Linked DNA regions of Prochlorococcus marinus XMU1419. The main gene of each other region encodes a partner of the protein of the gene in region 2 in a complex. Links are inferred from orthologs where the notes say so. Each region holds a gene or a part of one and is shown on either strand. Other genes may lie near its edges. The genes, in order: accD and accB.

Evidence for each region.
Region 1: the proteins of accB (region 2) and accD are in contact, whole or in part, in a solved structure (PDB 8UXZ), measured with the Escherichia coli proteins. The link is inferred for Prochlorococcus marinus XMU1419 from one-to-one orthologs.

What each region holds. Positions count from the first base shown.
Region 1 is NZ_JAAORO010000002.1:114,278-130,405, forward strand. What follows is about bases 1,847-4,796. They hold accD (acetyl-CoA carboxylase, carboxyltransferase subunit beta), read right to left. Parts: upstream 3,788-4,796; coding sequence 2,906-3,787; downstream 1,847-2,905. Other genes in these bases: HA151_RS04195 (Gfo/Idh/MocA family protein), read right to left, coding at 1,847-2,509; HA151_RS04200 (hypothetical protein), read right to left, coding at 2,512-2,904; HA151_RS04210 (phosphoribulokinase), read right to left, coding at 3,928-4,796. In the rest of the region: fba (class II fructose-bisphosphate aldolase), read right to left, coding at 1-93; HA151_RS04190 (class I fructose-bisphosphate aldolase), read right to left, coding at 241-1,308; more of HA151_RS04195, read right to left, coding at 1,412-1,846; more of HA151_RS04210, read right to left, coding at 4,797-4,824; leuB (3-isopropylmalate dehydrogenase), read right to left, coding at 4,914-5,987; lpxD (UDP-3-O-(3-hydroxymyristoyl)glucosamine N-acyltransferase), read right to left, coding at 6,016-7,050; proB (glutamate 5-kinase), read right to left, coding at 7,070-8,152; HA151_RS04230 (YqeG family HAD IIIA-type phosphatase), read right to left, coding at 8,149-8,643; HA151_RS04235 (DUF3727 domain-containing protein), read right to left, coding at 8,649-9,185; Holliday junction resolvase RuvX, read right to left, coding at 9,212-9,673; HA151_RS04245 (hypothetical protein), read right to left, coding at 9,670-10,725; HA151_RS04250 (hypothetical protein), read right to left, coding at 10,726-11,892; HA151_RS04255 (thylakoid membrane photosystem I accumulation factor), read right to left, coding at 11,902-12,456; HA151_RS04260 (DUF3685 domain-containing protein), read right to left, coding at 12,471-14,087; hisA (1-(5-phosphoribosyl)-5-[(5-phosphoribosylamino)methylideneamino]imidazole-4-carboxamide isomerase), read right to left, coding at 14,167-14,934; HA151_RS04270 (NAD-dependent epimerase/dehydratase family protein), read left to right, coding at 15,027-15,947; HA151_RS04275 (CDP-alcohol phosphatidyltransferase family protein), read right to left, coding at 15,921-16,128.
Region 2 is NZ_JAAORO010000001.1:26,650-42,717, reverse strand. Bases 13,037-15,926 are described here. They hold accB (acetyl-CoA carboxylase biotin carboxyl carrier protein), read right to left. Parts: upstream 14,790-15,926; coding sequence 14,283-14,789; downstream 13,037-14,282. Other genes in these bases: HA151_RS00125 (peptidylprolyl isomerase), read left to right, coding at 15,393-15,926; efp (elongation factor P), read right to left, coding at 14,789-15,349; pdxA (4-hydroxythreonine-4-phosphate dehydrogenase PdxA), read left to right, coding at 13,272-14,306; HA151_RS00145 (NAD-dependent epimerase/dehydratase family protein), read left to right, coding at 13,037-13,254. Also shown: HA151_RS00205 (diflavin flavoprotein), read left to right, coding at 371-2,173; HA151_RS00200 (NAD(P)H-dependent oxidoreductase), read left to right, coding at 2,191-2,715; mrdA (penicillin-binding protein 2), read right to left, coding at 2,739-4,526; HA151_RS00190 (hypothetical protein), read right to left, coding at 4,794-5,402; HA151_RS00185 (PD-(D/E)XK nuclease family protein), read right to left, coding at 5,484-6,197; guaA (glutamine-hydrolyzing GMP synthase), read right to left, coding at 6,270-7,856; cobalt-precorrin-5B (C(1))-methyltransferase CbiD, read right to left, coding at 7,899-9,023; HA151_RS00170 (pyridoxal-phosphate-dependent aminotransferase family protein), read left to right, coding at 9,111-10,247; HA151_RS00165 (hypothetical protein), read right to left, coding at 10,249-10,446; HA151_RS00160 (AbrB family transcriptional regulator), read left to right, coding at 10,577-11,089; HA151_RS00155 (DUF6554 family protein), read left to right, coding at 11,146-11,547; HA151_RS00150 (HNH endonuclease), read left to right, coding at 11,711-12,112; more of HA151_RS00145, read left to right, coding at 12,376-13,036; more of HA151_RS00125, read left to right, coding at 15,927-16,068. UniProt on the Escherichia coli protein: This protein is a component of the acetyl coenzyme A carboxylase complex; first, biotin carboxylase catalyzes the carboxylation of the carrier protein and then the transcarboxylase transfers the carboxyl group to form malonyl-CoA.

The DNA.
Region 1 (16,128 bases), on a different replicon or contig from region 2:
AACTTGCTCAAGGTTATTAACATTGAAAGCTGGAATACCGTAACCATTCTCAGCAGCGTGATCTAAAAGTAGTCTTAGTGGAACGAGGGCCATAATTAAAATAAGTTAAATGCTATATAAAGCACATGTTTCCGAGAGTTTAGTATAAAGAGGTATCAAATGTCACGTCATTAGATATACAAAATACTAAATTGAAGAAACTAATTTTATGACCCAGAGTATATTTTTAAAATTTTTTATTTAGTAAGTGTAGCCTGCCACAAATAATTGCTCATCAGATGAAGGTTGAGATCCTGCTACATAGGCACCTTTTGAAGCTTCAGAGTTTGCTTGAGCTCTTGCTATTAACGCTTTTTGACCTCCTTCAACGTCGCTTCCTTTCCAAGCCTTTAAGCATGAGTGCTGTAATGCTCTTCCATAGGAGAATGAAACATTCCATAAAGCTTTCCTGTAAAGAGTGTTCATATTATTTAAATAAACAGAAGCGGCTTCTTCGCTTAACCCCCCTGATAAGAAAACTATTCCAGGAACAGAAGCTGGAACGCATCTTTCCATAGTTCTGATTGTCATTTCAGCAACTTTTATAGGATCAGCCTTTGTTGGACAATCTGCTCCATTAACAGTCATAGAGGGTTTTAATAGAGTGCCTTCTAGAAAAACTCCATTTGCTTGACAGGCAATATAAACCTGCTTTATTACTTCTTCTTGGACTTCAGCAGTTTTTTCAATAGTATGATCGCCGTCCATTAGGATTTCAGGTTCAATAATAGGGACTAAACCAGATTCTTGAACTGATCTTGCATACCTTGCTAATCCCCAAGCATTCTCTTGAATTGATAGTTTTGAAGGACAACCATCATTTGTAATCTGCAGAACTGCTCTCCACTTTGCAAATCTTGCACCTTGTTCATAATATTTTGCTGCTCTTTCAACCAATCCATCTAGGCCAGAGCAAAAAGTTTCTACATCTCCTGCTCCAGGAAGTGGATTTAGACCTTTATCGACCTTTATACCTGGAATAATACCTAGATCATTTAGTTTCTTAACCATTGACTCACCATCTTGGTGATTCTGATAAAGAGTTTCTTCGAAGAGGATTGCTCCGCTTATGTATTTTCCAAGATCTTTTGTAGTAAAGAGCATTCCTCTATACGCTTTCCTATTTTCTTCAGTATTTTCAACGCCTATTCCAGCAAGTCTTTTCCCTACTGTTTTAGTGGATTCATCTACCGCTAATATTCCTTTTCCTTTAGAAGCTAGTAATTGAGCATTTTCTTTAAGCTCATTTTTGTAATAATTTAAAGCCATTCTTTAAAAGTTCAGTTCAATTGATTTTTCCAGAATATGAAAAAAAAATAAAATCAATCGAATACTTTATCGGGTGATAATTGCTACTTATAAATGTATACCCTTAAATTTTGATACTTAATCCACTTTTCGAAGATTCTCTTATGGCTTCGCAAACTTTATGACTAGCAAGTCCCTCGCATAAGCCTGGGATTACAGGTGTTCTATTAATTATACTCTGAGCCCATAAATTTTGAATTCTCAAAACTGGAGCAATCCTCCCATCAGTCCATGTTTTTTCAAAATTAAAGCTTGAATCTGCAGTTAGATTTTGTACTTTGTTTTCGTTGTTTGAATATTTCAAATTAAAACCATGGACATAATCTTTTTGGTTTTCGCTTTTAAGAATAAGTGAACCTTCGCTTCCATATATTTCTAAACTAAATCCTCTACCGTTTTTTGAAATCGATGATAAGGATACCTGACAAGGAATAAGATTGGAGCCATAGTTTGATATTTCTATATTAGCGAGACAAACATCCTCGCTTGTAACATCATTTAAATCAGATGAATTAGGTAAAGGTCTTTTTTTGATTGATGTAGCTAACTTACCAGATACATTTATTGATTCTCCAAAAAACCAATTCAACATATCGAATGCATGAGTACCTAGGGCGCCAATAACTCCTCCACCTTTTTCTTCCAATGAATACCAATTCCAGGACCTTTTGGGATCGGATCTACTGCCCATTAACCAATCTAATTTGACTAAATATATATCTCCTAAGATATTTTCATCAATAAGTTTTTTTGTCTGAAGGAAAAGAGGTACTGCTCTATATTCAAAATCAACACATACGCTTAAATTATTAATCAAAGATATTCTCTGAAGCTCTTCAATTTCTGAGGAGGATATTGAAACGGGTTTTTCTAGGAGCAAATTTTTATTATTCTCAAGAGCTTGTTTTGCTAACTTAAATCTTGATTCAGGGGGGGTGGCAATAATAATTCCATCAATCTTTGGGGATTTAACTAAGTCTTCCCAATTATGAAAAAAATCTAAGCCCGTTTCTTTTTCTAATATCGATTTTTGCTTTTTCTCGTAATGATAAATAGCTACAGGAGTTAAGTGATCAGATTCTTTTAATGCCTCTAAATGAACTTTTTTCCCAAACCCTAGTCCAGCGATTGCTATTTTTAATTTTTTATTTTTAATATTCATTCTTATCTATTAATAAACTCTGAACAGCTATTTTCAATAACAACATCTATAAGTTCATCATTATTAGAAGTTTGCCATTTTGAATTGAATTGAGGAATTCCATTTATTGATGTATCTTTGAACTTTTTTTCATTGCAATTAATTCTCATTACATAAAGTGATAACTCTCCATCTTCATCAGAATTAGTTGGATTCTTAAAGAACTTTGTTAATACACTTATTTCACCATTTGGCAGCGACTTAATACTCCCTTTATCAAGCCATTCTTTCCCATCATCATTCTCTTTAAGGAGAACCCAATCAACATTTCCTATGGCATATGAATAGGAAGCAAAGTTTAAAATAAAGAGTAGAAGGCTTAAAGAAAAATAAAATAAATTAGAAATTATTCTCATTTTATATATTTGATTCTGCAAGTTCTTTTACACCATGAATTTTTAAAATTTTAGTCAGAGTATCCTTGAGATCTTTCCTTTTCACTATTACATCAACAAAACCATGCTCAAGTAGATATTCAGCTGTTTGAAAATTATCGGGTAATTTTTCTCTTAATGTTTGTTCTATAACCCTTCTTCCAGCAAATCCAATAAGTGCTTTAGGTTCCGCCAAAATTAAATCACCTAACATCGCAAAGCTGGCTGTTACCCCTCCAGTAGTTGGATGAGTTAACAAGGGCATATATAGAAGATTTTTCTCTTTATGTTTTTTTAGTGCTCCAGATATTTTTGCCATTTGCATGAGACTTAACATACCTTCTTGCATCCTTGCTCCTCCTGATGCGCAAACAATAAGAATTGGGTAATTTTCTAAAGTTGCTCTCTCAATTATCCTTGTAATTTTTTCACCAACTACTGAACCCATGGATCCTCCCATAAATCTAAAATCCATAACAGCTAATGCTAAAGGCATTGAATTCACAGAACAGATACCTGTTACGACTCCATCTCTTAAACCTGTACCTGCTTGACTTTCTTTAATTCGATCAGCATACGCTCTTCTATCTTTAAAACCCAAAGGATCTGTAGGACTTAGTGAACTATCAAATTCTTTGAATGAATTTTTATCAGCAATTATATTTATCCTTTCATCGCTATTAATCCTATTGTGGTGTCCACAATTACTACAAACATTGAAATTTGAAATTAGGTCTTTTCTATAGGCTACTTGCGAACACTCTGAACATTTAACCCATAAACCATCTCCCTCGTCAGTATCTTGGGAAACTTTCCCAACAAATTGATCTTTACGCCTTGCGGCAAACCAGTCGATTAATGACACAACTTTTCCTGTTTTTTCTATTTAAATCTAAGTAAGGTACTTTTATCAAGAAAGATATATAAAAATTTGAGATCCTCTAGATTAAAAACTTCTCAAAGTTAAAAATATAATGATTTGAATTGATAATCTAAAATTAATTATTATTTATTTTTCTCCTCAATCATTTTATGAATTATTGGAGTGAGAATTAGTTCCATTGCGAAACCCATTTTCCCTCCATTTACAACGATACTTGTTGGACTTGACATAAATGAATCGTTAATCATTCCAAGCAAGTATTGAAAATCAATCCCCCATTTCTCTCTTGCCCCTTTTCTGAAATGTATGATCACAAAGCTCTCATCAGGAGTTGGGATATTTCTGCATATGAAAGGATTAGAAGTGTCAATTGTGGGAATTCTTTGGAAATTAATATCGGTTTTGCTGAATTGTGGGCAAATGTGATTTATATAATCAGGCATTCTTCTCAATATAGTGTCCACAATGGTTTCCGCTGAGTAACCTCTTTCTGCGTTATCTCTATGGATTTTTTGAATCCACTCTAAATTTGTTATCGGAACAACACCAACAAGTAAATCAGCATAAGATGCCACATTGTATCCATCACCTTCTACCCCGCCATGCAAACCTTCATAAAAAAGTACGTCTGTACCTTCAGGAATATCTTCCCATGGAGTAAATTGTCCAGGTTCCAAGGATGTCCCAAGTCTTGTATTATGCTCTTCTGCTTCTTCAAGACTATGTAGATAATATCTTTTCTTTCCTCCTCCAGTTTCACCATAGATTTTAAAAAGTTCTTCTAACTTGTCAAAAAGATTAGCCTCTGGACCAAAATGAGAGAAATTTTCACCTTTTGAAAGAGCGTCCGCCATAGCTTTTTTCATAGGCATTCTCTCAAATCTGTGGTAACTATCACCTTCTACAACTGCGGGAACAATATCTTCTCTGGCAAAAATATGCTCAAAGGCTCTTTTTACGGTACTTGTTCCTGCTCCTGAAGATCCTGTTACAGCAACTACTGGATGACGTTTTGACATTTTTTAAAAACAATATCTAATGATTCTGACAGGTCATATGCCAACTTTATGTTTTACTTAAAAATATTTTTTTATTTATTAATTTTTTTTTAAATTTCATTCATTATTTTATCTCCGATTTCACTGCAAGATAAAACTTCAGAAGACCCATCAGCTAAATCTGCTGTTCTAAATCCTTTTGATAAAACTTTATCAATGGCAGTTTCTAAATTTTCTGCAGCTTCTTCTTCATTTAATCCAATTTTTAACATCATGGAAGCAGATAAAAGCATTGCTATAGGATTGGCTATGTTTTTACCAGCTATATCAGGAGCCGAACCATGAACAGGTTCAAAAACTCCTGGCCCATTATTGTTTAGAGAAGCAGATGGAAGCATACCAATGGAACCAGTTAACATTGCAGCTAAGTCGCTTAAAATATCCCCAAATAAATTACTAGTTAAAATTACATCAAATTGACCAGGATCTCTAACTAATTGCATTGCTGCATTATCAACGTACATATTGTTTAGAGATATTTTTTTATCTTTTGAGGTGATATTTAAAACTGTATCTCTCCATAATTGACTAACCTCAAGAACGTTTGATTTGTCAACTGAACATATTTTTTTAGTTCTTTGGTTAGCAATTTTTATTGCTATTTCTGTAATCCTCTCTATTTCTGCCGAATCATAAACCATAGTATTGAAAGCTTTTGGGATTTTTGTATTTGTTATGTGGCCTCTTGGTTTTCCAAAATAAATTCCTCCTATTAATTCTCTTACGACAATAAGATCTACATGCTCAACGATTTCTTTTTTTAATGTACTTGCATCTAATAGAGATTTTCTTATTTTGACAGGCCTGATATTTGCGAAAAGGTTTAGGGCAGATCTTAACTTTAGTAACCCACTTTCTGGCCTTAATTCTCTTGCAAGAGAATCATATTTAATATCTCCAACACATGCTAAAAGTACTGCGTCACTTTTTTTACATTGATCTAGTGTCTCATCTGGAGCAGGAGTACCATATTTTTCATACGCTATCCCTCCAAATAATTTTTCAATAATCTCAATATCGAAATTATGATTTTTTGAAAGCTTTTTTAAAACTTTTTTTGAAACTTCTGAAATCTCTGGTCCAATTCCGTCTCCTGACAATAAAACAATCTTATATTTCTTCATTTAAATTTTTGTTTAATAGAACAATAAATTATTGCTTGTCTAATTGTCTAAGTTTTTTTGCTAATTCTGGTAATTTTTTAAAAATACTTGAACTCCTTAGCCATGATTTATTTTCCATCGCGGGGAAACCACTTATTACCTTGCCATCTTCAATGTCACAATGTATTCCGCATTTTGAACTCGCAATGACATTATTACCAACTTTTACTCTATTATTGACTCCTACTTGCCCTGCCAAAATAACACCATCTCCAATATTTGCGCCTCCAGCGATACCAACTTGAGCTGCAAATGCACAATTCTTTCCAATTTTTACGCCATGACCTATTTGTATTAAATTATCCAACTTTGTTCCCTCATCAATAAAAGTAAATCCAACTGCGGGTCTATCAATACAACAATTAGTTCCAATTTCTACAAAACTCATTATTTTTACACCACCTTTTTGCGGCATCTTTACCCATTTGCCATTTTCAGGAATAAAACCAAATCCCTCTGATCCAATAACAGAATTTGAATTAATTACACAATTATTTTTTAGAATGGTATTTTCGTAAATAACACAATTAGAATGAATTATATTATTATTTCCTATTTGAACATTGCCTAAAATTGATGATCCAGGAAGAATATGATTATTGTCTCCAATTACGGTATTTTCTCCAATATAGACATTAGGTCCAATATGGCAATCTGCTCCAATTATTGCTGTTTTATCTATAACTGCTGAAGCATGAATTCCTGGTTTGAAATTGATAGTTTTATATAAATAATCCAATACTTCTGCAAATGCAATTCTTGGATTTTTAACGATTATGTTAGATATATTGAGTTTTTTTAGGGCACTAACAATTTCATCGTTGTTAGTAGTTATTATTGCTGAGGCTTTAGTTTGATCTAATTTTTCTTTAAGGATATTATTTTCCTCTAAAAAAGATATTTGATGTTTAACTGCAGCATCTAATGAGGCAGCATCATCTATGTTTAAATCTTCGAAAATATTGGCACTAATAAAATTTGAATTTCCTTTTTTTATTAGATCAACTAAATCACTTAAAAGCATTTTTCAATTTTAATTTTTTCTAAGAGAGAGCAAGAACATCTCTATGAACGACAATTATCGAGGAGTTGTTATTTTCTTTATTATTTAAGATACTTCTTAATTTGTCGCTACTTATTGATACTAAACCTTTTGCAACTTCTTTATCATTTGTATTTACGATTTTAACTGCCTGATTAATCGTAAAGTTTCCTTCTACATTCTTAACACCAACCGCTAAAAGTGAGGCACCTTTTTTTTTAATTGCAAAAGAAGCGCCATCATCTAAAGTAATTTTCCCTACTGTTTGAATTGCGTGTGAAAGCCAACTTTTTTTGTTTCCAATAGGTTTTTCTACTGGATAAAATAAAGTTCCAATTTTATTATCATTAAATATTTCAATTAAGTTTTTTTTATTAGTTCCATCAACTAGTTGGACTTCGACTCCTCCTTTTGTTGCTATTTCTGCAGAAATTAATTTTGTAGAAATTCCTCCTGTTCCCCATTCATTATTTGAGTTTTGAATATTTTTATCTTTAATTTCCTTTAATTCACTATTATGAACTTCTTTAATAGGTTGCGCATCTTTATTATTACGTGGATCTTTTGAGTATAGATTTTCAATATCGGTTAATAAAATAAGCTTGTTAGCATTTATAGCCAAGGCAACTAAAGCAGAGAGGGTATCATTATCTCCATATTTAAGCTCTTCATTTGCTACGGTATCATTTTCATTTACTATTGGAATAACATTCAAATCGATTAATCTTTTTAAAGTTTTAGAAGCGTTATTAAAGGATTCTCGTGAATTAAAATCAGCTTTAGTTATTAAAATTTGAGCAATATTAAGACCTAATTTATTAAATACTTTATCGTATAAGGACATTAAATTAACTTGACCTACTGCAGCAGTAGCTTGAAGGGTACTTAAATCATTTGGTCTTGTTTTAATATTTAACTTTTGGCAACCTAATCCAACGGCTCCACTAGTTACTAAAATTAACTTGTTTCCTTTTGAAAGAAAACTTGTAAAGGATCTAGAAAGGTTTTCAATAACTTCTTCTGTAGATGTTTCCTCTGTACCTCTTAAAATACTAGTACCAATTTTTATAACCCAAGTTTTCATTTTATAAAATGAGAAATTAATTTTTCTATTGTCAAAGTTAAATTAAATTTTATAGGCAGGCCATCTCTATTTAATCTCTTAACTAATATTGTTTTTATATCACATCTATTCCCAACAATAATATCTGTAAAAATTCTGTCGCCAATAATGGCTATATTTTTTGGCTCTCTGCCAATTTCTTTGATAGCAGACAAAGTTACTTTTTTTCTAGGTTTTGATGCATTGTATTTATAACTTAAATTTAATTCTTTCGCTATTTTTTCGATTCTTTTTTTTGATGGATTATTACTTATTAGATATAAGGAGAAAAGTTTTTTAGATTCTATGATCCAATTTTTTACAGCTTTTGGGATCATATTTGATTTTCTATTTACTAGAGTCCCATCCACGTCTAGCAATAAAGAATTAATTCCTTTTTTTTGCAACTCAGATTGAGAAATATTATATATTGGTAAGTTTGAATCCCAATTAATATTTAGGATAGATCTCATTTATTTTAAGAACTACTTTTTTCAAGCTCAGTTTCAATCAAAGGTTGAATTTTATCGAACTCATCATCTTCAACTAATAAGGCACCTTTGTCTTTTAATTTACCAACAATAAAAAAAGGATCTAGTGGTATATATAAGCCATATTCTTGGTCAAAAAGATTAAAGTTAACTAGCAATTCATAACTCTCACTATCATCATCGACGTAATCTTCTTCTAATTCATCGTAAATTGGTTCTTCAAGTTCTCCTGATACTGTTAATGTAACTGCTGATCTGACAAGTCTTAAATCATGTTCTTGAAGGACTGCTTCAGCATTTTTTAGTATTTGTTCATTTTTATCTATTTTCTCAATTAGTTCAGGTTCATCTTTTTCATTTATCTTAAAAAGACTTACTGGTGTATCAACTGGCGTTAATAAAGCATATTCTTGGCCTTCAACACTTACTAATTGTTCAAGATAACAAAATAGCTCGTTTCCATTTGAGTCATTTAATAAAAGAGTCTGTGCATCATAATTATCATTTGAATTGGCTTCTTTCATTTAAAAATTATCTATCCTTTTTAATACTAATATTTTATCTGACGTTTACCAGCTTTTTCTTCTAATTCAGGACCTTCTTCGATCCATTGTTCAAGTATTATTTTTGCTGAAAAACTATCAATTAATCCGGATTTATCTTTTTTTATTCCAAATCTTTCTGAAGATTCCCAAGTTGAACTATGTTCGTTGACATAAGAAAATGGAAGCTTTAATTCATTTGAAAGTAATTGACCGTAATTTTTACAGTCAATAGCTTGAGTGGTCATTTTACCTTTCTCATCTAGCGGAATACCCACAATAAAACCAGTCAAATTAAATTCATTTATATAATTTCTAATGATTTTAATCTCTTGATTATTTTCAAATCGTTTTACTGCTGGAAGTATATTTGATGTTATGCAGAGGGGATCACAATAAGCTAATCCTATTCTTTTGGAACCTATATCCAAACTCAAAATTGATTTGGGCTTGGGTTTGCAAAATTTCACTTTGTTTTTAATGGAAAAGGAGATGGATATGGATTACCTTGTGGACTTAATTTTTCAAAGATTGATTCCAAAGATTGATTTATTATATTTACTTGTTTGGCTTCATTCTTAATTATTGTGTTCCTAATAAGAATTATTTCTTGATTTTTTTCTTTGATATTACACTCTTCAAGAAAAACATTTAATTGAGAATTTTCTTTATAGGTTTTTAAATATGAAACAGGTGATTTTTCAAAAAATCTTTTTATAAATTCTTTTAAAATAGAATTGAATCTCTTATCCCAATATCTACTAATAGTTAAAGTATAAATTTCTTCATTTTGATAATTAATATCTTTTAAAATTGTACATAAAACTGAATTTTCATATATTAAGGCACCACTCTTAGAATTATTTCTTTTAAGAATGTCGTCTTGATCAAAATCTAAAATATTTCTTATTAAGGGAGATTGATTTGATCTTATGAAATTAACTATTTTTAATATATTTTGTTTATTAATGTTTTGGAATTCATTAATTAATGTATAGGCATTGGTATTTTGATTTTTAGGTTTATTTAGATCAGAACCATCCCAAAGGATTATCTCTCCTAAAGGTTGAAAGCCTAATTCTCTTGCGTTCGATATGAGGTCAACATTATTTATATCTGAATTAATTATCCAACTTGAAGTTTTGATTTCTTTTATTGAGATGGATTTTTTTATCAATCCTAAAGTTAATTGTTTATCGGTTAAAGAACACTTGCTTTTAATCAACTTGGGCTTAGATATTTTTAAGCAAGTCTCTTTTTTGTTTAAAGGAAAAATATTCAAATAACCAATAATTTCGTTTCCATATATAGCAATTATGCATTTATTTTTATTTTTCTTAAGATTATTCAAGAAGATTTTTAAGTCATCAAAGGTATTGATAATTGCCATCTTTAAAAACCAATTATTCAATTCCTTATTTTTAATATCTATTAAAAGATTAATGTGCCGTATATGGAGTTCTTCAAAAGTTACTTCCATTCCTTTTTTAGATTGAAAAGAATAAGAGGTATCTTTTTTCATTTACTTTTTTTCTCTTATTAATACTATAGGGGTTTTTTCATCTCCATTGCCAGCTGGATTTGATAATAAGTGTTTTTTGAGTATTTTATTTACCTTTTTATTTGAACTTGCTAAAACTTTCACACCTCCAAGATCATTAACATCGACAACTGCAACATCTATATTTAGATAGTTCGAGACCTCCTTACAAAATAAATCCGCATTGAGAGGACCCATAACTATACTCTTGTCGTAAGGTGTAACTGTACCGCTTATATCATCAATGAGGGATGATTCTGAACCAGTTAACCTATAAAACATACCTTTAATCCCAACTAATTTGAAGAGATATCCAACAAATAGTGCAAAGGTTATTCTTGTGACTCCGATTCTATTTATTAATAATTGCATCCCGCAAGCTGTTGCGAGACTGCTTGTAGGGTGAAAAAAATAACATAAAGCTTTCGAAAATAAACTATATTTTAAATTTTGAGGGGAAATATATCTATTTTGCATAATCGCTAGCGGACTCTCACCGATAGTTAAAATATCATTTTCTTCTATAATTCCTTTACAGTATTCAATCACAGTATTTACTGGGTTATCAAAGCAACCAAGTAAATCAGTTTTAATAGCAAGTGCTTTATATTTATTATTTATTGGAATTTCAAAAACTTCTTTCGGCCTTTGTTTTTGACCATCTAAATTAATTAAGAAACAATCCTTATTATTTGAAATACCAAAATGTCCATAGTTCTCCCAATATATTTTTAACCATAGATATTTTATTTTTTTTCTAAAATTATCATTGCTAAATTTATATATGATTCTTACAAATAATTCTGAATTTGACTTGATAATTGTTGTTGGCCAGTAATTATTTAAATTCTTAATTTTATTATTTTCATATATGTAAATATCTTGTTGATAATTAAAATTTTGGCAATATTCGTTACCTTTACTTTTAAAACAATCTAACTCAAAATTTATATTAGAAACCATAGTCTCTTTAGTTTTACTTTTATTAGTTATTTTTAAATCAATAATTAATTCGTTTAAACCATCCTTTTTTTTGATTTTGTAATTTATAGGTACCAGATTTAACTTTGATTTGGGTGAGTTTTTAATATATAAATCTGAAATAATTAAAAAAATTAAAAGAACTAGGAAGATATTTATTAATATCATTTTTTTTAATTAATTTTTGTTTTTATTTTTTTTTTCTTTTTCAGAAATGATACTGTTGTATTCATTAAAACTTTCTACAGAAAATGTCGTTTCTTCTATATCAATTCCCTTTAGTTCTCCAATAACTTTGTTTAATTCATCGATATTAATCATTCCATTTTTATCAAATTTAACTTCACCATCACTATTTAAAATAATGGTTTGTGGAATTAATCCGTTCCAATAATAATTAGGTTCATTTCTAAGATCAGACTTTTCTTTATCCTGTAATTCATCAGTAGTTAGAGCAATGATATCTATATTATTTCTCCATATCAAATCTAAACCGGATATTATCGGAGCCATAGCTTTACTATCCGAGCTGTCGTCAAGATAAAAAAATAAAACTGCAACTCTTTTATTTTTTAATGATTCCTGAAGAGTTGTCTGGGGAGGAACTATAGCCCCATTACCTGCGTATATTGGGAAAATGTTGCCATCGTAACTATCAGTATCTCTAGAGGCATTTGCTTTAAATGGGCTTAAGAAAATTAATGCTATAAGGATCCATTGAATTATTTTCATTAAAGTTTAATAACTTACTTTGAACTTGATCTTCCTAATCCTTGAAGGATTCCTTTCCCCACTAAACCGATAGCTTTACCAACGACCTTTGTAAGGAAAGTTACGAAAAGATTACCGATATATTTTACAGCAACTTCTAACTGAGGTGCTACGGCATCTCTTATCTCAACTAACAATGTAACTTGTTTTTGTAGCCATTCTAGATTCTCTAATTCTTTCTCCCTATTTTCATTTTTAAAGTAACGGGTAAATTTTTTATCGATAATATCAATATATTCTCTTTTACTCTCATACAAGTAGATAGGCATATAAATGTAGTCATGCCAGCGATTGTAGTTATTAATATTATTTCTAAATCTTTCAAAATTTCTTGTCGATTGTAATTCGGGATTTATAAGTACAGTTCTTAATTCAGGCCAAGAAGAACAAATATTAAAGATTTCAGAAGCTAATAAATTACAGTTCCTTATTGTCCAGTTTGAAATAATATTTTCAAGGATCAAAAACGATTCTGTTTCATATAGAGGGAGTAATTTTCCATCATAGTCAAGAGCTTCATTTTTAATAATTGGCTCAATAAACATAATTGATTCATGTGATTCTCTATCTATCTCTTCGCAACTTACTTCATTATAAATAAAATCATTTATTGAAATAGATTCGCCTCCTTTTTTTAATCGAAAATAGCTGTCTGTGATGTTTGAAATTGTATTAACCTTAAGTTCTTTTATAAGAGAATTTAAATCATCTTTAAAATCTTTCTCCTTATAGTTTTCCTTAATATTTTTAACTAAATTATCTAACTCATCTAACATTTTGCAAATTAGTCGTGAAATGAATTCTTTCTTTATCCCAGAGAGAATTATTGATGAATTATTGAATTCAACCTCTAAGTTAGTTGAGCTATACCTTTCTTTTAGTCTATCTAAAATTAAATTCCATATTTCTGTAGTATTTTTATCTTTAATAAATACAGTGTTCTTATTTTCAAGATTAATTTTATTTTCAGTATAAACTGCCTCTGTATAAAGTTCTAGTGAATTACCCCATAAGAAAATTAGAAAAGATTTTGCAGTAATAAGTTCTCTTAATCTTCCTTTTAAAATGAATTTATAAAATTCTGGTGTTGAATCAGAGTTGACATATTTGAATATATAGTTAATTTCAGAATCTATTTGTTTGAGACCTGAAGTTAGAATTTTTTGACTAAAGGAGAGAGGTTTATTTTTGTTAAGCTTAACTTGGGGATTATTTTCAATATCAAATACCCTTCCTCCATTTAAAATGGTACCAATAGATTCAAGAACTTTTTCTGCACTGGGATTTAAAAGAAAACCTTCAGCATTTAACGATGGAAAGGTATTTGCTTCATAAACAAATTCGCCAGAGAGAATTATAAGAAACTTTGACTCATCATATCTTTCTTTTAATTTTAATAATTCTAACCTTATAAGATCTTCTGATTGGAAATTAAGAACATTCCATATAACTAAATCAGGAGTTTTATCACCTGTTCCATTATTAAAATTAATGTCTAAATTTTGGTCTAGTGATGTTAACTTAAGCGATAAAGATTCTGCTATTAAGCTTGGAGCAATAATCAATATCGGTTTTTTTGAAATTAATTCCAAGACTAGATTTCTTATCTCTTATACAAAATTAACTAACAATTACTGCAAATACCAGCCTTAAATCAATTTTTATACTCTTTTAGGCGTAGTAATTTCTGTTTAAATCAAAGTCATTAAATCTCTCTGATGACAATACATTATTCGCCTCGTTGATCGTGAATTTTTTTTCATAAAGAGCTTTACCTACAATTACTCCAAAAAGTCCACAGTTTTCAAATTTTACTAATGATAATAAATCAGAAATTGAACCAACACCTCCTGAGGCTATTACTGGAATATCTGTAATTTCAAGTATGCTTTTTATGAATTCTTCATTTGTCCCTTCTAACGTCCCATCTGTATTTATATCTGTAACAATAAAACTAGCAATTTTAAATGAAGAAAACTCCTTTACTAGATCTGTGGCGAAAATATTAGATTGCTCAAGCCAACCCCTTGTACTAACTTTTCCATCTTTTGCATCTATCCCAACAATTATCCTTCCAGGAAATTTATTTGATAAGTCTTTAACTAGCTCTTTATTTTCTATTGCAGAGGTTCCCATGATAACTTTCTCAATACCATAAGAAAATAATTGCTCTATCCGTTCTTGAGACCTTATCCCCCCACCTATTTGAATTGGTATATTAACTGTTTTTGCAATCTTTTTTATTGAGTCATCGTTTGTTGGGGATCCAGATTTTGCAGCATCTAAATCAACTATATGAATATATTTTGCCCCTTCGCTTTCCCAAAATTTAGCTTGCTCATGAGGCTCTTTGGTGAAGTCTTTTCTTTTATTAAAGTCACCTTTAAAAAGCCTCACACACTTACCATTCATTAAATCAATTGCTGGAATTAGGTCCATAGAATCATCCTTTTCATTAATTACTTATTAGTAGTACTATTCAATATGTAATTCTATTTAAGATTACTACTTCAGTTAAATATTTTTTGAATATGAAAATTCTTGTAATGGGCGGCACTAGATTTGTTGGTAAGTCTTTGGTTGGAAAGTTATTAAGTAAGAATTATGATATTGATATTTTTACGAGAGGTAATAAAAGTAATCCTAAAAAAACAAACTTAATTAAGGGTGATAGAAATAATTCAGAAGATATCGTCAAGCTAAGAAATGAAAAGTATGATGTTGTTTTTGATATTTCTGGACGAGAGTTAGAACAAACCAAACTTCTTATAGAAAATTTAGATAACTCTTTCCAGAGATATATATATGTCAGCTCTGCAGGTGTTTATAAAGATAGTTGTGAACTACCCTTATCCGAAGTTGATCCAATTGATCCAGAAAGTAGGCACAAAGGAAAGTTTGAGACAGAAAATTGGTTAAAAAAACAAAAAATTCCTTTTACAAGTTTTAGACCTACTTATATTTATGGACCAGGAAATTATAATAAAATTGAAAATTGGTTTTTTGAAAGGTTATTTAATAAAAAATCTATACCAATCCCTGGTGACGGATCTTTAATTACTCAGCTAGGCCATGTTTCGGATCTTACTGATGTAATGATTAGATGCATAAAATTTGAAAATTCCAAAAATAATATTTACAACTGTTCAGGTGAAAAAGGAGTATCAATCAAGGGTTTAATTTATTTCTGTGCGAAGGTTCTTGGATTAAACCAAAATGAGATTTCTTTAAGAACATTTGATTATCAAAAATTAGATCCTAAGTCTCGAAAGGGATTTCCAATTAGATTAAATCATTATCAGACTGATATCTCTAAGATAAAACGTGATTTAGAGTGGACGCCAACTTTTGATTTACTTAATGGTCTAAAAGATAGTTTTGTGAATGATTTTAATAATAAAAAGAGTGAGGAGTTTGATGAAAATTCAGATAATATTCTTTTTAATTCTTAAATAGCCTAATAAAGTAACAAAAGTCAGGATGAATCCTAACCAATAAAAAATTAAAGCCAAATTATTCAATAAGCTAATTTCTAATGGTGTAAAGAATGTAATTACTGAAATAAAAAAGAAAAATGTTTTATATTTTCCTAAAATTGATGCTGGTAAACCGTCTTTTGTAGAGTTCCTTAGG
Region 2 (16,068 bases):
GTATAAATAAAATTTAAACAAAAATTAGAGAATCTTTTTTCATCTTCAAGTCTTTTATCCCTTACTGAAAACAATGTAGAAGAGTCCCTTTGGAATCCCTTTTTTATATTCTAGCTATATGGATAGTGATAATAATAAAAAATCCGAAACAGGAATACTCTAGTGAAGGTATTGAAAATTAATAGTACGACATGGAAAACGTACAAGCAATATAAACGTATTAGCTACTTTGTAGGTATAATTTACTGATATTAAACGATTTTAAAAAGAATTTCATGTGCAGGTCGATAGTTGAATCTTCATTAAAGATAAATATGACGTCAATCATAAGCATGCCTACCACAAATTAAAACTAAAAATAAATTTTAAAATGTCAGAAATTAATAAAAACTTACTTTCAAAAAATCAAAAATTATCAAAATTTGAAATTACCGAAAATATTATTTGCATCAGATTTCTAGATCAAAATAAAGAAAGATTTGAACTTGAGTTTAGTCTTGAACAAGGGTCCTCTTTTAATACTTTTTTAATGAGAAGTAATGAGGAACTTTTTATTATTCATCCTCCTGAAAAACAATATTTAGATAAATTTTTTGAGGAAATATCTAGTTTTTATGGTCAATTCAAATTACATAAAATCAATATAATTACTGGTCATATTAATCCACAAATCATAGAAACCATAAAAAAAATTAGTACGCATTTTCAAAACTTAACTATTATTTGCTCAAATCCTGGTTTTAAACTTATTACCGAACTTTGGAATCAAAGAAATCCTAACTTAAAAAACTTTATTGAAATTCAATTACCCAAATTAAAAGTAGTCAAAAAAGAACATCATTTAGAATTAGATCATATTTCACTAGATTTAATTCCTATACCAACAGCCCGTTGGCCTGGAGGCCTAATAGTATATGAAAGAAATCAAGAACTCCTTCTAAGTGAAAAGATCTTTTCAGCACACATTTCATCTAAATATTGGTCTGAAAAAAATCGATTATGTACAGAAATTGATAGAAAGCATTTTTATGATTGCCTTATGGCACCAATGTCTAATCAAGTGATAACAATAACTGAAAAAATTGCAGAGTATGATATAAAAACTATCGCACCATTACATGGTCCAGCTATTGAATACAGCTTAAAAAGCTTTCTAATTGACTACATCAGATGGGGTGAAAATCTCATAACAAATAATCCTAAAATCGTTTTAATTTATGCAAGTGCATATGGAAATACAGCATCCATTGGTGACGCATTAGCTAAAGGGATCAATAGAACTTCAGTTGAGGTAGACAGTATTAATTGTGAATTTACCCCTAATGATGTACTTGTAAAATCCATTCAAAATGCTGATGGATATTTAATAGGGTCTCCCACACTAGGGGGTCATGCTCCAACTCCTATAGTAAGTGCACTTGGAACATTGTTATCAGAGGGAAATAGAGATAAACCAGTAGGAATTTTTGGTAGTTTTGGCTGGAGCGGTGAAGCAATAGATTTACTTGAATCAAAATTGAAAGACGGTGGTTTTAAGTTTAATTTTGATCCTATAAGAATTAAATTTAGCCCTAATAAACCAAAGATTAAAGAACTAGAAGAAATAGGAACTCACTTTGGAAGAACAATCATAAAAAAAACAAAGAAAAAACCTAGAAAATCTGATACAGGAATGATAACAAGCAAAACAGATCCAAAGCTACAAGCTCTTGGAAGAGTAATTGGTTCACTTTGCGTTCTTACTGCTTCCAAAGGAAAAGATGAAAACAATATAAAAGGAGCGATGCTTGCATCATGGGTTAGTCAAGCAAGTTTTTCTCCTCCTGGATTAAGTATCGCAGTAGCAAAAGATAGATCAGTAGAATCTTTGCTTCAAATTGGAGATTCATTCGCATTAAATATTCTAAGTGAAAAAGATTTTAAAGAACCTTTGAAAAGATTTACAAGACCCTTTGCGCCTGGAGAAAATAGATTTGAAGGATTAAACATTGAATTGACTCCTAACGAACAGATAATAATTCCTGAGTCATTAGCATGGTTAGATGCTTCTGTAAAAGAGAGAATGGAATGTGGAGATCATTGGGTGATTTACGCCGAAGTGCTACACGGTAATATAGTTAAATCCGATAGTCTAACAGCAGTTCACCACCGCAAAACTGGTGCTAACTATTAAATTTGTTTATCTAATTTATGACTGAATCTAAAGATTTAATAATCATCTCAGCTAGTTGTGGGAAAAATCTAGAACTTTCTAAAAAGTTTCTTGCAAAAAGTATTGAGCTTAAAATAAATTCTGAGATATTAGATCTAACCACTCTTGACATACCTCTATTTAATCCACGAATTCATAACAAAGACAATATTCCAGTTGAAATAGAAGAAATTAAAAAAAAGCTTTTCGCAATAGAAAAGTGGGTTATTTGTGCTCCAGAATATAATGGATCTATACCTCCAATTCTCTCCAATTTCATCGCATGGCTTTCAATTTCTGGAGATGATTTTAGGAATTTATTTAATGGTCAACCAATTGCAATTGCAACATTTTCAGGGGGTATAGGATTAGAACTACTAACCTCTTTACGGATACAATTAGTCCATTTAGGTAGTCAAGTATTAGGGAGACAAATGTTGTCATCATATAGTAAACCCATAGATACCAAAACTGTTGAAGATATTATTAAAAGACTTTTACAAATGAAAAAATTAAAAACATAAACACTTAATCGTTACAATAAATATCACTTTTGTTCATTCCAAACTTTTAAAATTTGTCTGGCCATTGGAAGTGCATGTACAGAGCCTCCACCAGGTGTATTTTGAGCAAAAGCAACCACTAGCAGCTCACTCTTTTCAGAGGGAGTAAAGCAAACGAACCAAGCATGATCTAATCCGCCTTCACCATCTTCAGCAGTTCCAGTTTTACCTGAAACTGGAGGTAAATTTGAAACCCCATAGTTAATTGATACACCAGTACCTGACTCAACTACTTTTCTAAGACCTCGTTTTATCAACTCAATATTTTTTGGATCTAAATCTAATTTAATACGTTTTTTATCTGAAAAATATTCCCCATCATTTTTAGCTAAATGAGGAGTAACTAAATATCCTCCGTTTGCTATGGCAGCATATGCTCTAGCAATTTGAATAGGAGTAACTTGGACAACAAATTGGCCAATAGACATACTTGCAATATCTTCTGGAACCCAAGGAGTTCTACCTGGTTTGCCCCATCCTCTACCTTCATTAGCCCATTTACTATTAGCTATGAATCCTACATTTTCTTGTTCAGAAATTTCAATGCCAGAAAAAGAATTAAAACCAAGTTTTCTAGATATCTCGTAAATTTTATCGACTCCTACACCATATCCGACTTGATAAAAGAATGTATTACTTGAAACTCGTAAAGCATCTTCATAACCTATAACACCAAAACCTAAATCATTGTGTTCGCGAAAACATTGACTCCCATAAGTGATACATGGTTTTGTCTCTAACAAAGTATTACTAGGAAATATACCACTTTCTAAGCCAGCTAAAGCTGTTACTATTTTCCAAACACTTCCTGGATCATAAGCATTTAATGCCCTATTAAAAAGAGGTTTATCAGGAGAATCAAAAAGCTCATTATATTCTTTTTGAGGCTTAAAATCCTTTGAAAAAAAATTCAAATCGAAAGTCGGTTTACTGGCCATTGCTCTTATTGCACCATCTCTAGGATCCATCACAATTATTGCTCCAGCTTTTTTATTTTTAAGTGCTTCCTCAGCAACTAATTGCAAATTCATATCAATTGTCAATTCAATATCATTACCTTGTAATGGAGGTTTAATACCCAATGATTTTTGAAATTTCCCTAAAGAATTTACTTCAATCATTTCTCCACCCCATTCACCCCTTATAAAGTCTTCGTAAACATATTCAATTCCAGTTCTTCCTATTAAATCATTAAATTTATAACCCTTTTTGGATAAAAAACTATATTCTGAATCTGTGATTGGCTGAGTATACCCAATAACATGTGCAGCAACTGATTTATAAGGATAATTTCTAATTAATTTCGAAGCTATTTCAAAACTAAGTAGATTATCTTCATTTTCTTTAAATTTTATTAATTGATCCACATTTAAATCTTCAAGAATAGTTACTGAAAGTTTTTGATTTTTTAAACCATTAAAAAATTTTTTTTGTATTAAATTACTATCAACTTTTAATAAATCAGAGATTAGTAATTTATGTTTTTCCCAATTGCTTTGATTTACAGATTGAGGCTTAATTATTAAAGAATATTTAACTCTACTATCGGCTAAAATATAACCATTTTTATCAAGTATTCTTCCCCGTATTGGTTGAGCAGCAATGAGCCTAATCCTATTTTCATCAGACATTGTTTTAAAAGATTCATGATTTAATAGCTGTAAAAAAATTAACCTTAATAAAATCAACAAAAACGAAATAGAAGAAAAAATTAGTAAGACTAAAGGTTGCCTTTTTAATGAAATAATTTTTTTATTAGAGTTATTTTTTATCAAAAATTTTAAAATTATTTAGATATCTTTTTTTCCAGTAAAGAAATGGTTTCCCTTATCTCTTTTAGAACAGTAATTAAATGTTTATAGTCACTTTCTTCAGTATTCAGTGTGAACTCATCATTTTTAATATAATTTGAAGTAAAATTTTCATTCATAAAAATTTTATTTTTAAGATTAATTGTTTATTTCATCTTAATTCTAAATAAAAAAATTTATTTTTTCAAAAAAATATTAAGTACCATACTGAGAAACATAGCAGAGAAATTAATTTATTTGATCTAAGTTTTGTTCAAAATAAGGATTACAACTATTTTTAGATATCCCTAGAGTCCAGCCAATGAATGATGATATGAATATAGTAACTATTAATGGCAGAATAGCTTGTTGTGTATTTTCAAGACTGAACCATTCCTTCCAGCTACTAAAAAACCTTTCTCTTTGAAATTTTCTTTTTTCATTTTCTAATAATTTTGCTTTTTTGGCGAAGGATTTTGTAACCCACTTTTCAAATGGTATTTTTTTTATTATCGTCATTTTTCTCTCAACCTCTAATAAATGCCCGGAATTAAGATAAGGGTGAAACGTACTTATCAATTCAAGAGTTTTTAAAAACATCTCTACAGTCCCATCTTTTATGAGCTTTTGCTCATGACTTAAATCAGCCCACTCTATTTCCGGATAAAAACGATTCCTATTAGGTTGAATTTGAGCCTCTGACATTTGACCAGGTTCTCTCAGCCATCTATTTGTATTTTCATCAAACCTCCGCCAATACAAAAAAGGATTGATAAAAATTGTTTTACCAGATATTTTTACTACATCTTTTTGAAGATGATTAGTTATCTTTTTTTCAGTTTCTTTAGAATTTATCAAAAGCCAAAATTTTATAATCTAATTAAAGGTTATCTTTTATTTACTAATTTTCCAGGAATATCAGATAATTTTTTATGAGTACTAAGTTACTGATAACTGCCAACGCTTTTTTAAATAATTACAGTATTCACAATTTAATGAAGGTTTAGGGAAAATTTCTGACCGTAATAAATTTACAGTATCTATAATCTTATTCTCTACCCATGATGTAGAACAATCTAATCTAATTAAATGCACATCAAAATTTAATTGATTATTAAATAGCTCTTCATTTTTCTTTCCATTAAAGTACAAAAGATAAGCTTCCTTAGCAACTTGAAAACCATTTTTTTTAAATAACCACTGATACATTTCCAATTGCCTCTTATAAGCTTTTGCATATTCGTATTTATTAAAAGTTTCAGACCAATCAAAATTATTTCTAGAAGTTGCTTTTACATCAATAATGATAAGATCACCATTCTTTTTCTGCCAAATATCATCGACAGCTCCACCAAAATCATAATTATGTTCAATTGACTTATATCTAATCCCTTGAAAATTACTTCTCCAACGTTCTAAATCTTCGTGTTTAAAAGGAACAGCATCAATACCATGTTCAATAAACAATGGATGTGGTTTCTGAATGCTTCTGTAGTAATCAAATTCATTTTTACATAAATTATCTACAGCTATATTTAGAGTAAATGGTAATGATGGAGGTTTTATTTGATATTTTTTATCAAGTACACAACATCTTGGACAACTAAGGTATTTCTCAACAGTAGAACGACTTAATTTAATAATCTGGCTCATTGCATTTTTATTGTCATTAAAAAATTTGTTCAAAAAATTAAAAGACTTTAATTTTTTAGAACATTTCTTAAATTACTCCCACTCAATAGTTCCAGGGGGTTTACTTGTAATATCGTAAACGACTCTATTAACTAAAACTACTTCATTTACGATTCTATTTGAAATTCTTTCCAAAATCTCCAAAGGAATTTTTGACCAGTCTGCTGTCATTCCGTCTTCACTAGATACACAACGTAAAACTATTGGCCAGGCATAAGTTCTTTTATCACCCATAACACCAACAGTTTTAACTGGTAACAATACTGCGAAAGCTTGCCAAATATCATCATATAGACCTGCTTTTTTAATTTCGTCTCTCACTATCCAGTCTGCATCTCTTAGACAATCAAGTTTTTCATTAGTCACTTCTCCCAAAATTCTTATTGCTAAACCTGGGCCTGGAAATGGATGCCTTTTTATGATTTCATCCGGCAAACCTAAAGCAGCTCCTAATTTTCGAACTTCATCTTTAAAAAGTTTTCTTAATGGCTCAACTAATTTAAACTGTAAATCTTTTGGTAATCCGCCAACATTATGATGACTCTTTATTTTTACGGCTATTCTCTCCCCTGTATTAGGGTCAACATTAGTACCAGCACTTTCAATTACATCAGGATAAAGAGTACCTTGCGCTAAGTACTGAAAAGGTCCCAGCTTGTTACTTTCTTCTTCAAAAACTCTTATAAATTCTCCACCAATAATTTTCCTTTTTTGTTCCGGATCAGTAATCCCTTTTAATTTTGCAATAAACCTTTCCCTAGCATTAATGTATTCAACTTTTATATGAAATTTTTTATCAAAAAAATTCATTAAAAACTCAGGTTCACCTTTTCTCATGAAACCTTGGTCTATAAACATGCATGTTAACTGATTTCCAATTGCTTTATTAAGCAAGAAGGCAAGGGTTGAAGAATCAACTCCTCCTGACAAGGCAAGCAGAACTTTCTTATTGCCAACTTGTTCTCTTATCCTAGGAATCGTCTCCTCTAAAAAAGTTTCGGTTGTCCAATCAGCTGCACAACAAGAAATATTATGAACAAAATTTTTAATTACTGTCATTCCAAACTCTGAATGAACCACTTCAGGATGGAATTGTACCCCAAATAATTTCTTATTATCATGTGAAATTGCTGCATGGACTGTATTCTCCGTATGAGCAATTTTATTAAATCCGTCAGGCAAACAATTAATTGAATCCCCATGACTCATCCACATTATAGATTTATCTACTACGTTAGAAAGAAGGTCACATTCTAGATCAATATTTATTGGTGCTTTACCGTACTCAGCTTTTTTAGTGGCTGAAGTTACAGATCCTCCAAGTTCTTTGACTATTAGTTGCATTCCATAGCAAATGCCAAGAATAGGAATTCCTAAATCAAAAATTTTTTTATCACATTTAGGAGCATTTTGAGCATATACAGAATTAGGACCTCCACTCAAAATTATGCCCTTAGGATTAATATCTTGAATATCCTCAATTGAAATATAGTTACTAACAACAAGTGAAAAAACATTAATTTCTCGAATCCTTCTAGCAATCAATTCAGAATATTGAGATCCGAAATCTAAAATTAATATTGAAGGCTCTCGTTCTTTTTTTAATGATTTTTGACTCATGTATAAAAGTTAGCTCAATTTTTTTACAAAAGCAGAATCAATTTAAAATTTATTGGATTGAAAATAAGAAATATAATCACTACCTATAGTTCCAGTCCACCTTATTTCCCTTTTTCTATCAAAAATAATTGCTGCAATTTCCATATCAGTTTTAACATACCTATTAACATATGCAAAAGAACGCTTCTCAATCGTATTTGATAAGTGTTTGAATAATTTTTCAGCTGTAGATTTATCAAATCTTTCAAGAAGTAATAAGGCATCTTCAAGAGTATTTAAATAAGATAATTTAACTACGATTTCAGGTGGTACTTTTTCTTGAACAGCTAAATAAACAAGAATTTCAATTCTTCCATCAGCTAAATGATTATGTGTATGAAAAATGCCGCCTGCTAATTTTATTAATTTCCCATGATAACCAAAAAGGATTACAGTTTTTACATTTTTTATTGCAGCATCAACTATTAATGGCCCTATCCAATTACCAACCTTTATAATTGGCAAATTAACATTACAAGTTTTTGCTAAATTTAAGCCATTTTCACCAATAACAAAAACAACCTTTCCTTTAAAATCATTTTTCATTAATTTTGATAGCTTTGTTTTAGCTTCTTCTAATTGATCAGGTGAAGCACTCGAATAAGTCTCAGCAGAAGTACCAATAATAGATAACCCGGCTACAATACCAAATGACTTATTACTGGTTCTTTCAGCTAGAAACTCCCCTTTTGGAAAAATTATTTCTAAATTTAAATAAAAACCCGCGGGAATAATTTCCAATAAATTTTCATATAAAAGTTCTTTAGCAAAATCAGAAATACATATTTCTGAAGTATTTTCTTTGATACCAACACCAGATCCTGGAATAATGTTTATTGGATTTGTTTGAACAGGATTATTCAAAGAAATTTTTTCTAAAGAAGCTATTGTCCATATTTCTAAATTCTGTGTAATGTCAAGATCTAAACCAGACTTTGCAAATGAAATTCCTAACGCATGCGAGTCATCTTTGAACAGACCAACAGAATGAATTTCTATTTTGATTCTTTTTTCTTCATTAGGAATTTTTATTAATTCATAATTTTCAAAAGAAGACCCTACAAGTTTTTTTAATGCTGCCTTTGCAGACCCGGCAACCCATAGAGGTAAAGAAAATCCTTTTTTCAAATCAAGTAATTGAAAAATATATAATGAGAACTAATCTAAGAATGACCTATTTAATAAAAAGTGGCCATACAACAAAAATTATCATTGATGATTCCTGGGCCCACACCAGTTCCAGAAAAAGTTTTACAAGCATTAAGCAAGCATCCTATTGGCCATCGAAGTAAGGAATTTCAAGAGTTGGTAGAAATTACCACTAAAAATTTACAATGGCTTCATCAAACTCAAAATGATATTCTCACAATTACTGGAAGCGGAACTGCCGCTATGGAAGCTGGAATAATTAATACTTTAAGTAAAGGTGACAAAGTAATTTGTGGAGAAAATGGAAAATTTGGTGAAAGATGGGTAAAAGTAGCTAAAACATTTGGATTAGAGGTAATAAAAATTAATTCGGAATGGGGTACTGCCCTTAATCCAGATGAATTCAAAAAAATATTAGAAGAGGATAAACAAAAAGAAATAAAAGCCGTCATATTAACCCACTCTGAAACCTCAACAGGTGTAATTAATGATCTAAAAACTATTAGCTCATATATTAAAGAACACAAAAAAGCATTATCTATTGTTGACTGCGTCACAAGTCTTGGGGCCTGCAATGTACCAATAGATGAGTGGCAACTAGATATCGTTGCTTCAGGATCACAAAAAGGATATATGATTCCCCCAGGCCTAAGTTTTATATCAATGAGCGAAAAAGCATGGGCAGCTACAGAAGAATCTAATTTACCTAAATTTTATTTAGATTTAAAATCATACAAAAAAAGTCTTCTAAGTAATAGCAACCCATATACTCCAGCAGTTAATTTATTTTTTGCTTTAGATGAAGCTTTAAAAATGATGCGAGATGAGGGCTTAGAAAACATTTTTCTCAGACATAATAGGCACAAATTGGCAATGAGCACAGCCATGAAAGCTTTAAATCTCAAATTATTTGCTGATGAGAATTATTTAAGTCCTTCAATTACTGCGATAAAAACTGGAGAAATGGATGCTGAAGAATTCAGAAAGTTAATAAAAAGTAAGTTTGATATTTTACTTGCTGGTGGTCAAGATCATTTGAAAGGAAAAATATTTAGAGTTGGTCACTTGGGCTATGTAAACGATAGAGATATAATTACTGTCATTTCTGCTATCAGCTATGTTCTTCTTGAGCTTGGCAAGATAACAACACAACAAGCAGGCGATGCATTAATGTTGGCAACTAATTGTCTTGAATCAAAATAAGTTAAGTTCCTGGCTCCTCAACATTTCCACCTAATTCGACAATTTTTTTTCTTAGAGAAATTGATTTTTTTTCATCCCCCTTAGTTTGAGCAATTGCAAGAGCAAACTCTAATTTTTCTAGCTGATGGCCCCCCTCGAAAAAAGATAGTTTTTTCTTTATACGGCTTTTATTAGCTCTGTATGAAATCTGTGAAGACATAAAATTCACCCTTTTATAATATTATGCCAATAAAAGGGGTCATTATGGGAGGGTTGGAGAAATATAATTCGACTATCAACCCAAGAAAAAAAAATTTTTTCTAATATTATTCCGAACTCCTTTAAATTTTATGCCAAACATTAATCTAATCTATTATCTAATTGCTGGTGGAATCTTTGGAACTTTAGCCCTCAAAACGGGTATTCCTGCAGCTCCACTTGCAGGAGCTTTATTAGGCGCAAGTTTACTGAGCATCAGTGGCAAAGTGGATATTGCAGAGTGGCCTACTGGAACAAGAACAATATTAGAGATTGGCATCGGGACAGTAATTGGAACATCGTTAACTAAAGACTCTTTAATTGATCTTCAAAGCTTGTGGAGGCCTGCGATATTGATAACCTTTACTTTAGTTATTACGGGGTTAGCAATTGGATTATGGACAAGCAGATTACTTAATATAGATGTGATTACAACTATTCTTGGGGCCGCACCTGGAGGTATAAGCGGGATGAGTCTTGTAGGTTCAGAATATGGAGTTGGTGCTGCAGTCGCAACTCTGCACGCAGTAAGGTTAATTACTGTGCTTTTAATTCTTCCTCTTGTAGTGAAGTGTTTAAACTTATTTGGAATAATAAAATCTTAAATTTCTATAGACATATTGTTAATAAAAGATATTTTTAAATAGAAGAAAAAAGTTTAATGCAAAGATTAAAGCAGAAAAAACTGATATTTATAACTTTAGGTATATTTACACCTTTAGCTTTTACAACATCAAAAGTTCATGCAGGCTCATTTGGAGCTGAAATTTTTTGCAGCATGCGAGACAGCGGAAATGACCATAGAAGTAGCTGGGAAGCTGCTTATACCTATATCAAAAAACAAAGAGGAGGAATTTTTAAAGTCTCACCTAGGCAAGCAGCATCGCAAATCACTGAAACAGTTATTAGAGAACGAGAAAAATTTAGTTACTGTATTGAATACTTAGATAATTTACATCCTGATAGGAAACTACAAAGAGAGTTACAAAAAGAAAAAAAAAGAAAAGAAAAAGAATCTAATGAAGAATTTTCAGAAGAAACCCTTGAAAGATATAGCTATTAAAAAATATTAAGTTAGAACGATTAAATAGATTTTTCAACACACTTTATTTTGTATCTATCAACACTAAATTATAGTTTTGCACTCAAATTCAGCCTAAAACATAATAAATAAATATTGACTTTTGATATATTCAAGCCATTATTTATTTAATTAAAAAATCTGAATGCATACTAATGATGCGGTGTTTCTAGAGGATTTATGTCCTAAGTTCAGATTGAGACAATGGCGAAAGTCTATTCATAGATTTACAGGAAAAAGTTGTATATATTGCGGAAAGCCATCAGAATCTATTGATCACGTATTACCACGAAGCCAAGGCGGCTTAAGCACAACAGAAAACTGTGTGCCTGCATGTCTCTCATGTAACGGGGATAAATCAGATGAAAATGCTTTGTATTGGTATAGAAGACAAAAATTTTATGATCCTCGCAGAGCAATGGCTATTAGAGCTTGGTTGGAAGGTGATCTAAGATTAGCAATAAGATTACTGCAATGGGCAAATCCTAATTTTAATACAAATAATATAAATTACAAAAAAAAAGATTCAACATATAAAGCAGCTTGACTACCAAACATTACAAATATTTTTAGAGTTATAGCTCTCACATAACTTTTCCAAATCTCTTGGCGATTCTGGGAATATTAAAATTGTCGAAAATGAAATGAGAATGACAAAAAATTTTTGGTAGAATCTATAACTAACAAAACTGGCTTCTTTTTCTATCGGACGCAAATAACTTTTGTTAATGCAGAAAGTTTTTGATTTTAAATCAGGCCTAACAACTGTTTTCATCATTATATAATACATATGTACTATCCTAGCGTCACATGAAAAATCCCGCAAGCTCACTAAATAATAAAAATAAATTTTTAATCTTAGGGTGTGGGTTTAGCGGTAGTTTCTTTGCAAAAAAAATAAGGCAATTAGGTTGTACAGCCTTAACAAGTTCGAGATCTGAAAAAAATGATCCAAATAGTTTCGTTTTTAACAGTGAAAACGGTATGATCCCTAATAAAAAAATTTTTGATGGAGTTACACATATTCTTAGTTGCATACCTCCGGACAACAATGGTAAAGATCCAGTTTTAGAAAGTCTTAGACATAAGCTCAAAAGTTTATCACTTGAATGGGTTGGGTATTTATCTACCACAGGAGTATATGGGAACACAAAAGGTGAATGGGTTTCTGAAATTGATCAACCTAACCCTTTTCAAAAAAGGAGTCATAAGAGGTTAAATTGTGAAAAAGAATGGATTGAATCAGGTTTACCCGTACAAATTTTTAGGCTACCGGGTATCTATGGCCCTGGAAGATCCACCTTTGAAGCAATAAAAAATAAAAAAATACGCGTTATCTCAAAAAAAAATCAGGTATTTTCAAGGATTCATGTAGCCGATATTGCAAATGCAATTATCTATTTATTAAAAAATAAGAATTCTTTAAAGTTTTACCAGATTATTAATATTGCAGATGATGAACCCTGCTCTCAAGTTGAAGTTATTCAATATTGCTACGATTTATTAGGTTTAAAAATGCCAAAGCCAATAATATTTGAGGATGCAAAAGAGGAATTATCACCTATCGCTAAATCTTTTTGGATGGAAAATAGAAGAGTTTCTAATAAACTTTTATGTGAAACACTTGGATATAAACTAATTTATAAAAACTATAAAATAGGTTTAAAGAATTGCTATTTGAATAGTTAAAAATAAAAAAACTTTTTATGGACTTTCAGAATACTAATAATAAATTAAAAATAGTTTTAAGCGTCGGAGATGAGTCTGGAATTGGGCCTGAAATAATCTTAAAGGCTCTTGGTTCTAATGAGATTCCCGAAAATACCGACTTTATTTTAGTTGGTTCAAAAAAGAATCTACAAAATACATATAAACACCTAAGAACATTAGGATTAAAAAACCTCGCAAATCCTGAAAATTTAAAAATTCATGATCTCGAAATTTCTTCATCTGACGAAAACGATAAATCAAGTTATGGTAATTCAAGTTTCTATTACTTAAAAAAAGCAATTGAAATTGTACAACAAAATCCTAATTCAGCACTTGTAACTGGACCAATTTGCAAGAAATCATGGTCCATTGCAGGTCATTTCTTCTCTGGTCAAACTGAAGTATTAGCAAAAATGTGTGGAGTTAAAAATGTTGGAATGTTATTTACAGCAAAATCACCAATTACAGGATGGAGATTCAATACTTTACTAGCTACAACCCATATAGCTCTTTGTGAGGTTCCAAAAAAATTAACAACAAAATTAATCCATTCAAAATTAGATCTTTTTAAAGATTTTTGTTGTACCTATAATGATAAACCTATTTTAAAAGTTGCCGGATTAAACCCTCATGCTGGCGAAGAGGGGGTTTTGGGTAATGAAGAACAAGATTGGCTCACTGATGCATTGATAGCTTGGAATGAGAGGAATAAAAATATTGAATTGTTAGGACCTTTATCTCCAGATAGTTGCTGGAATTCTTCCGCCAAAGCTTGGACAAATAAAGATTCCGAAAAACATGATGGCATTCTTGCCATGTATCATGATCAAGGTTTAATACCAATGAAAATTATAGCTTTTAATTACTCAGTAAATACCACAATAGGTTTACCTTTTATAAGAACATCTCCTGATCATGGAACGGGTTTTGATATTGCTGGCAAAGGAATAGCTCAATCTCAAAGCATGATTGAAGCTATAAAAGCTGCTGCAGAAATGACTAAAAATTCAAAACTGCTTAACACGCATTAAAACTTGGCCAAATTCAACTGGCGTTCCATTCTCAACGAGAATCTCAACTATTTCAGCATTAAATTCAGATTCAATTTCATTCATTAACTTCATAGCTTCCAAAATACATATAGTTTGACCGACATTAACTTTATTTCCTACTTCGACGAATGGATCCTCTCCGGGCGCTGCAGCCCTATAAAACGTTCCTACCATAGGCGAAGTGATTTCAGTGAGGCCTGAACGCCCAGGAGGGGCTACCTGTTGTACTTCAGGTTCGCTAACTATTGAAGCATTATCATTGATGGATTTTTGATTAACAATTTTTTGCTTATCAAACGAAGTATTAGAAACTAAATTATTAGTAACTTGGTTTTGATCAAATAAATTTCTTTTTATTTCTAGCTTAAAATCTTCTCCCTCAAGCGAGAATTCTTGAATATCGCTTGTAGAGATTTTCTCTATTAGGCGATTTAAGTCTTCATGATCTAATTTCATAGCCATTAATTTTCACGTCCAAGATAACTATCATTACGAGTGTCAACTTTAATCATTTCACCTACTGAAATAAATAAAGGAACCATAACTTGAGCACCTGTTTCTAGGATAGCTGGTTTCGTACCCCCACTAGCAGTATCACCTTTAACTCCAGGATCAGTCTCTGTTACTTTCAAAGTGATAGATATTGGAAGTTCTACCTCTAAAACTCTACCATTGTGGAAAATTACATTAACCTCCATTCCCTCTTTCAAATACTTAGCGCCTTTACCTATTTGTTCAGAGGAAAGTCTTGTCTCTTCAAAACTTGTCATATCCATAAAAACATAATCTTCAGACTCCACATAAGTATGTTGCAGGTTAGACTTCTCAAGGATAGCCTGTTGTACAGATTCTCCGGCTCGAAAAGTTTTTTCAACCACGTTGCCGCTTTGAACTGATTTTAATTTTGTTCGCACGAAAGCAGAACCCTTACCAGGCTTGACATGTAGAAATTCTACAACACGCCAAACTTGTCCATCTAATTCGATGGTGGTACCTGTGCGAAAATCGTTACTGGAAATCATTCCTGTATTAAATCCTCATGGATCATAAACCTGCAAGAGTGCTATGCAAAAATTCTTATCAAATCAGAACAAACTTTTATTAATTCTATTAATCATAATTTTTGAGGTTTTTCTCTTTAAACCGATTGAAGTACTGGCTGATTTGCCCACTGGAAATGCAGTAAAAGACCCTAGTGCAATCCTCAGGAACGCACTACCTATCAAGCAAGTTGAGTTACAAGAAATTCAACACAAATTGGAAGAAACTAGTGACCTTGTAAGAGGAGGAAGATGGCCCGCCCTTACGAAAACTGTTACAAAATGTCAATCTTTACTAAAAAAATACCAAAGCCGGATTATTCAAGAATTACCAAACGATAATAAGAAAATTGCTGAACAAACATTTTTAGAACTAAAAGAAAATTTTGATAGTCTTCAAGAATATTCAAAATCAAAGGATAAATACTCATTTATAGCGACCCGCAGAAATGCTTTAGATAAAATAGGTGGATTAGAAGAATATTTTCTGCCAAATGAATTTCCCTACGCTATTCCCAAGGAGTTTGATAATTTACCAAGATTACTGGGCAGAGCAAAAGTCAATATAAAGACCTCCAAAGGAGATATGCAAGCTATTGTGGATGGATTCAACGCTCCACTTACAGCGGGAGCATTTGTAGATTTAGCTTCAAAAAACTTCTACAAAGATTTACCTATTAACAGAGCAGAAGAATTTTTTG